3 regions of the Priestia sp. VA7 genome follow, and region 2 is predicted to be linked to each of the others. Evidence: riboswitches for the same ligand, from Rfam matches in the RefSeq annotation. Region 2 holds a riboswitch; each other region holds the start of a gene.

Region 1 (2,269 bases), on a different contig from region 2:
CGCTTAACTTATCTAAAGCAGATGTGAAAATGCAGATTGGTGCGGCCTTAACGCGAGGATTAGGTGCAGGAGCTAATCCAGAAGTGGGAAGAGAAGCAGCCGAAGAAAGCAGAGAACAAATTCAAGAAGTACTGCAAGGCGCAGATATGGTATTCGTAACAGCTGGCATGGGCGGAGGAACCGGTACTGGAGCAGCTCCGGTTATTGCCCAAATTGCCCGTGAACTAAATGCTTTAACAATTGGAGTAGTCACTCGCCCGTTCAAGTTTGAAGGAAATAAACGTACGAAGCAAGCAGTAGGCGGTATTACTGCGATGAATGAATCGGTAGATACCCTTATTGTGATTCCAAACGACCGCTTGCTTGAAATTGTCGATAAAAAGACGCCTATGCTTGAAGCATTCCGTGAAGCAGATAATGTTCTTCGCCAAGGTATTCAAGGTATTTCAGATTTAATCGCTGTTCCGGGGCTGATTAACCTTGATTTTGCTGATGTAAAAACAATCATGTCTAATCAAGGATTTGCGCTTATGGGTATCGGACGAGCTTCCGGATCAGACCGGGCAATTGAAGCAGCGAAAAAAGCGATTTCTAGTCCGCTGCTAGACGCATCGATTGATGGAGCAAGAGGCGTGCTGTTGAACATTACAAGCGGCAGCAGCCTGAGTCTTTACGAAGTACAGGAAGCAGCAGATATTGTCACGTCGGCTTCTGATCAGGACTTAAATATGATTTTTGGATCCGTGATTAATGAAGATTTAAAGGACGAAATGATGGTAACCGTTATTGCCACTGGATTTGATGATGAAGATGTTTCACCATCAGCTTCTACTTCTAGAGTTTCAAGAGCACGCTACTAAATTAAATAACCAGCTTTTATGGTGGCAATTGTTTTTCAATTGCCTTAAAAGGGAATCCGGTGCAAATCCGGAGCGGTCCCGCCACTGTAACAAGGAGCCTTATGCCAAAAAGCCACTGTCTATTTAGAGACGGGAAGGCGGTATAAGGCAATGACTTGAAGCCAGGAGACCTGCCATAAATCGCAACACACAATAACCTACGAGGATAGGGAGGTGTTTTGGCAGAACCAAAAATAGGATAAACAAGGAATACGTTTATCTGAATTTGTTGTGAAGACAAGCACTTCTTTTTAGAAGTGCTTTTTTGTGTATTAAAATAGAAGGTGGAAAAAGCAATGATAAATAATAAAAAATTCGTATCTATGATATTTCTTGTGTTACTTTGCCTCACTGCTTGCGCTCCTAATGAAGAGAGCATAAGTATAAAAGAAAGAAAGAAAACGGATAAAAGTGTGACGTTTTTATTTAATTTTACATCTGCAACGCTTGATCCTCATACGGATGATAATTATACAGCAGTTCGTGCGGGAGTAGGGGAGACGCTTGTTAAAATCAGCAATGATTTAAAAATAAAGCCCTGGCTTGCTGAAAAGTGGAAAACGGAAGATAACGGTCTTACGTGGACATTTACGATAAGAAAGAATATTACGTTTCAAAATGGTAAAGCGCTAGATGCAAATGCCGTTAAGTCTTCTCTTCAAAGAACGATAGATCAAAGTTATGCGATGAAAAACGCTTTAAATATTAAAGAAATGAAAGCGAACGGTCATGCGCTGACAATTACATTAAAAGAACCAATGCCTAAATTTCCTTCTGAGTTAGTGCATCCAAACACAGCTATTATAGATATTGATGTTTCTAATATAGCTAAGAAGCCTATTGGCACAGGTCCATTTCAAGTTTTGACTTTCGATCAAGGAAATCAAGTGAAGTTAGAAAGATATGAACATTATTGGAATGGGAAAGTAAAATTGAAAAATGCGATCTTTGCATTTAACGAAGATGCTAATGCGCGAGTTGCGGCTCTTCAGTCCGGAACAGCCGATATTATTTATCGCCCGCCTTTAGAAAGTTTGGGCACTTTACAAACAGATCCGTCTTTTAAGGTAAGTGGAGTACCCAGTGTGCGTACACATTTATTACTTTATAATCAAACCAATGACGCATTAAAAGACGAAAATGTAAGAAAAGCTATCGATACCTTACTGAACCGAAAAGAAATTGTCAGCAGCATCATGAACAATCAAGCGGCAGCCGCTCGAGGTCCATTTTTACCCCAATTTCCTTTTGCTGATAATAATGCTAATGAGCAAAGAGGTATGCCATCTGCTAAAAAATATTTAGAGAAAGCAGGCTATCAAATTAAAAATGGCAAAACAATCAAAAATGGAAAGCCATTATCCCTCTCT
Region 2 (2,269 bases):
ATCTGGCTGAGTCGTTGGGATTTGCAGTTTGATTTGATGGTCAGGTGTATACTCCATCGTACCTTTTTCACCAACAACTTCTGCTAGTGTTGTCATTTGAACAGGCGTGAATTTCTTATTTGCAAGTCCTGGACTAACCGCCACTTCGAAAATGGACTGTATTGGCTGATGTACGACCGCAGAAGTAGGTTCACCTAAAATTGCTTGAAGCGCTTCTTCTGCAAGAACTCGTGAAGTTGCTGTTTCTTCTGGTGTGGTCTGAACTGCTTCAATAGCTGAAGCTGTTTGCTTTACAGTCTCTTCTTGATCGAGAGCCCACGGTTCCGCTTCTTTTCGAAGTCGCTGATGCGGTCTTAGCGGCTGCTCCGTTTGGTTAAGGGTATATTTCCGCTGATATCCGCGCGGTGTAATCATTAAATCGTCGTAAAAAAACGTAGATGAATTCCCGACAACAACGGTAGTCAGCATGCCAATTTCATGATTTAACATGTCTTTTAAGTTGGTCATTACGACTTCTTCACGGTCACGATAAGCGCTTTTCACAAGACCAACAGGCGTATCAGGAGAACGGTACTTTAATAGAATCCTCTGTGCTTCAACAATTTGTCTTGTTCGTCTTCCGCTTTTTGGATTGTAAAAAGCCACTACAAAATCTGCTTGTGCAGCTGCTTCGATTCTTTTTTCGATTAGTTCCCATGGCGTAAGGTGGTCACTTAAACTAATTGTACAAGCATCATGCATCACGGGCGCTCCAAGGAGGGATGCGCATGAATTAATAGCCGAAATGCCAGGAATTACTTCCAGCTCTACGCCCGTTTCTTTTTTCCAACCTTTTTCAATCAACACTTCATACACAAGGCCTGCCATTCCATATACTCCTGCATCTCCGCTTGAAATGACAGCCACGGTTTTTCCTGCTTCAGCTTGCTTTACAGCTTCTTGTGCACGGCTTACTTCTTCGGTCATTCCCGTACTAATAATTTGCTGATTCGTTAACAGTCCTTGAATTAATTCCACATAGGTTTTGTAACCGATGATCATATCACTTTCTTGAATGGCTTCTCTTGCTCGCTGTGTAATATGTTCAAAGCTTCCCGGCCCAAATCCGATAACTAACAGTTTACCTTTCATGCTAGCTCCTCCTTTATGCGTTACTTTTTACTTTATCAATTCCTTCTATGGAGTCACTGTTTTCCGGAGAAACGAAACCATTTTGATCATATTCATAAATAATCGATTCCTTTATACTGCAGCCTCCTGCTAAATGTTCTTCGACAATCCGGTGAGCCACGGTTTCAGTGACCTGCTTGTACCAATCTCCTGAAGGATACACAATAGCTACAGGAGCATCTTTACATCGTCCGTTACAGCGTGTACGCGTTGTATGAACCGTTTCATCCAACTCCAGTTCCGTCACTTTATTTCGAATAGCTTGGGTGGCTTCTTCTCCACCTTTTCTCATACAGCTGCTTCCATTACAAATCAATACGTGATGTTTTGTTCCGTTTAAGTTCCACGTCGTCACACTCATTCGCTCCTTTACTAAAAAAAGCGCCTCTATCAATGATAGAGGCGCAGAAAAATTCAAACTAAGTTTTTGCACTTCCACCTATATCCCGTAGGGTAAGCTTCGCATTAAAGAAAGGCTGGTTTCCTGACTTCGATTCATCACTTGACTGCGCCTTCCCGAATACAGTGGCATATGCAATCAGCTCATCTTCACAGTGGCGGGTACCGCGCTGGCTTCACACCAGACTTCCCATTTAACACAATGTAAACATTGCGCACCTTTTTTGCACGATATGTAGTTTTACGACATGAGAAAAACCCGCTTCGCTAATATGCGAGCGGGTAAAACGTCAGAATAAGAGTGTACACGAATGCCACTTTAAGCCAACGTTTCCCTTCCCGCTCCCCGGAGAAATAGAAACTTCACAATAAAGACAGGTCTCCTGACTTGTGTATCATTCTACTTGAGAACCTTCCCGTGATTTTTCCACAGTGGTTATACTCGTTCGTCCACACTTACAGTTGCGGGGGCAGTACTGGTCTTTCACCAGTTTCCCTATTAAGCCTTCTTGGCATCTTTGTTGTTGCTGTTTGATATATATGAACCTTTTAAACTATCAGAATAATAGAAGTAACTACCATATCATAGCGTACATTTTTTTTTATTTCAACTCTATTCTTTTCGAAAGATACAAGCATCTATAAAAAAACAAGAGCATAAAGTCAGCTCTTGTTTTTTCATTATATAGCTACTAATGTT
Region 3 (2,269 bases), 290 kb from region 2:
CCGCTTTCTTGTAAAAACTGCGCATCTTCAATCGTATTTTTGCTTCCTGGTAAAACAATTAAATCAGGCGTACCTAATTGCGACGGCTTGGTTACAAGCCTCACGTGACAGTCTTCTTCTAAGCTTAAAGGATCGATGTCTGTAAAATTTGAGATGCGCGGGTACGAGATGACCGCAATATCAATTTCTTTTAACGGATTCACAAGCGTTGAGTAATTTCTAAGTGATAACGAATCTTCCGCATCAATTTCCACGTTGTTCATATAAGGAATAACTCCTAGAACCGGAACACCCGTGTATTCTTCAAACCACTTCAAACCTGGTTTTAAAAGTTCTAAATCTCCTCGGAATTTATTAATTAACACCCCGATAACTCTAGACTTGTGTTCATCTGGAAGCAATTGAAGAGTACCCACTAGGCTCGCGAAAACGCCACCTTTATCAATATCTCCTACTAGCACAACAGGCGCTTCTGCTATTTTTGCAACACGCATATTTACGAGTTCCCGATCGTTCAAATTGACTTCGGCAGGACTTCCAGCACCTTCAATCACAATTCGATCATAATGATTGGCAAGCTCTTTATAAGCTTCCGTGATAACGTTCAAACCTTCATTAAAAAATTCTTGCCGATACTGAAAAGCAAACATATTACGTAGCGGTTTTCCGTGAACGACAATTTGAGATTCATGATCACGAGTTGGTTTAATTAAAATAGGGTTCATATTGGTTGTTGCTTCTACTCCAGCCGCTTCTGCTTGAATTCCTTGCGCTCTGCCAATTTCTTTTCCATCCATTGTAATGTATGAATTAAGCGCCATATTTTGCGATTTAAACGGTGCAGTTTGATAGCCGTCTTCTTTAAAAATACGGCAAAATGCTGTAGCAATCATGCTTTTTCCAGCGTCTGAGTGCGTTCCTTGAATCATAAGCGGTTTTCCTTTTTTCACTTTTCCCACTCCCTACCACATAAAAAAACCTTAACTGTAAAAGTCAAGGTTTGGTCATGCGCTCATTAACACATTGTCTTGACTTATTTCTCCCACCGAAAAATAAGGGGTTTTTAAAAGCAGGTCTCCTGGCTTATGCTTCGTTTTACTTCTGCACCCTTCCTAGTTTGACTAGTGGGTCTTTGCAGGTTCATCCACATTTACAGTAGCGGGGGCTGCACCGGATTTACACCGATTTCCCTATTATCCTCCTTAGAGGCACTTTTAAAATCATTTATTCTTTATTGTAACGAATTTTATAACCATTCACAATAACGATTTTCTTCTATTATTATATATTACTGTGTTTATACTTATTTGGGTCTCGTATGCTATAATAACAATTATTTTCCAAACATCTTATGAAATAGCTAGGAAGGTGCTCACAGTTGAAGAAAAAAATGATTTATACCTTTATTGGTTCTCTTGTTCTTTATATAGCAATTATATCTTTTTGTATGTATCAAACTGCTCACAAGCCTGTTCCGCAAAACGCAGATTATGTGCTCGTTTTAGGTTCTAAAGTAGATGGTGACAAAATGTCTCCTAGTTTAAAAGAACGAGTAAAGACGGCTTTATCTTATTTACAAGCACATCAACAAACAAAAGTTATCGTAACGGGCGGAAAAGGATCCGATGAAGCAATTTCTGAAGCAGAGGCAGCCTATCGTTTTCTGCGGAAAGAAGGAATTAAAGAGAATCGAATTATAAAAGAAAATCAGTCAACTTCTACTTTTGAGAATTTTACTTTTACTAAACAGAAAGTTGATATTCAACACAAAAAAGTCGTCCTTGTTAGCAGTGATTTTCATTTATTTCGCGCCTCTATTATTGCTAAACGTCAAGGTTTTGACGTTTATCCTTTAGGTGCAAAGACACCAAATTCAATTAAACTTCAAGCCTACTTTCGTGAGTATGCTGCTATATTAAAAACGTGGCTGTTTGATAAGTAAATAGAGTACACCCCCTATACAAGCGAAAAACACGGCATGAATTCATGCCGTGTTTTTTTATTAATCATCTGTATCGATAACTGCTTTTGGTAAACCTGTGTATTTCGCCCAGTAGAAAATACCAAGTGAAACAAGAGCAATTAAAATTAAGTCAAGCGGGTTGCTTAGCACACCTTGTCCTCCACCAAATGAACCTAAATAAGAGATAACAAGCATAATAATATAATAAGCAACTAGCCACCAAGCAGATTTAAGCTGCTGTGCAAATTTTACAACGTCAGTTGGTACGTATTTCTTAAACGCTACGTAGATAACAACCATTAGAAG

What was found. A riboswitch is a leader RNA that binds a small molecule or an ion and turns the genes downstream of it on or off. The one in region 2 is predicted to bind cobalamin.
Region 1: linked by a shared signal. The riboswitch ahead of nikA (nickel ABC transporter substrate-binding protein) and the one ahead of AC0C45_RS17090 ((2Fe-2S) ferredoxin domain-containing protein) in region 2 are both predicted to bind cobalamin.
Region 3: linked by a shared signal. The riboswitch ahead of AC0C45_RS15555 (cobyric acid synthase) and the one ahead of AC0C45_RS17090 ((2Fe-2S) ferredoxin domain-containing protein) in region 2 are both predicted to bind cobalamin.

The regions. Positions count from the first base shown of each region.
Region 1 is NZ_JBVQPN010000007.1:33,406-35,674, forward strand. It holds gene ftsZ (cell division protein FtsZ) at 1-860, shown strand, start outside; cobalamin riboswitch at 863-1,052, shown strand; gene nikA (nickel ABC transporter substrate-binding protein) at 1,196-2,269, shown strand, end outside.
Region 2 is NZ_JBVQPN010000003.1:837,115-839,383, reverse strand. It holds gene cobJ (precorrin-3B C(17)-methyltransferase) at 1-1,131, opposite strand, end outside; gene AC0C45_RS17090 ((2Fe-2S) ferredoxin domain-containing protein) at 1,145-1,525, opposite strand; cobalamin riboswitch at 1,628-1,807, opposite strand; cobalamin riboswitch at 1,926-2,104, opposite strand; gene AC0C45_RS17085 (hypothetical protein) at 2,251-2,269, opposite strand, start outside.
Region 3 is NZ_JBVQPN010000003.1:542,201-544,469, reverse strand. It holds gene AC0C45_RS15555 (cobyric acid synthase) at 1-959, opposite strand, end outside; cobalamin riboswitch at 1,052-1,231, opposite strand; gene AC0C45_RS15550 (YdcF family protein) at 1,379-1,942, shown strand; gene AC0C45_RS15545 (APC family permease) at 2,003-2,269, opposite strand, start outside.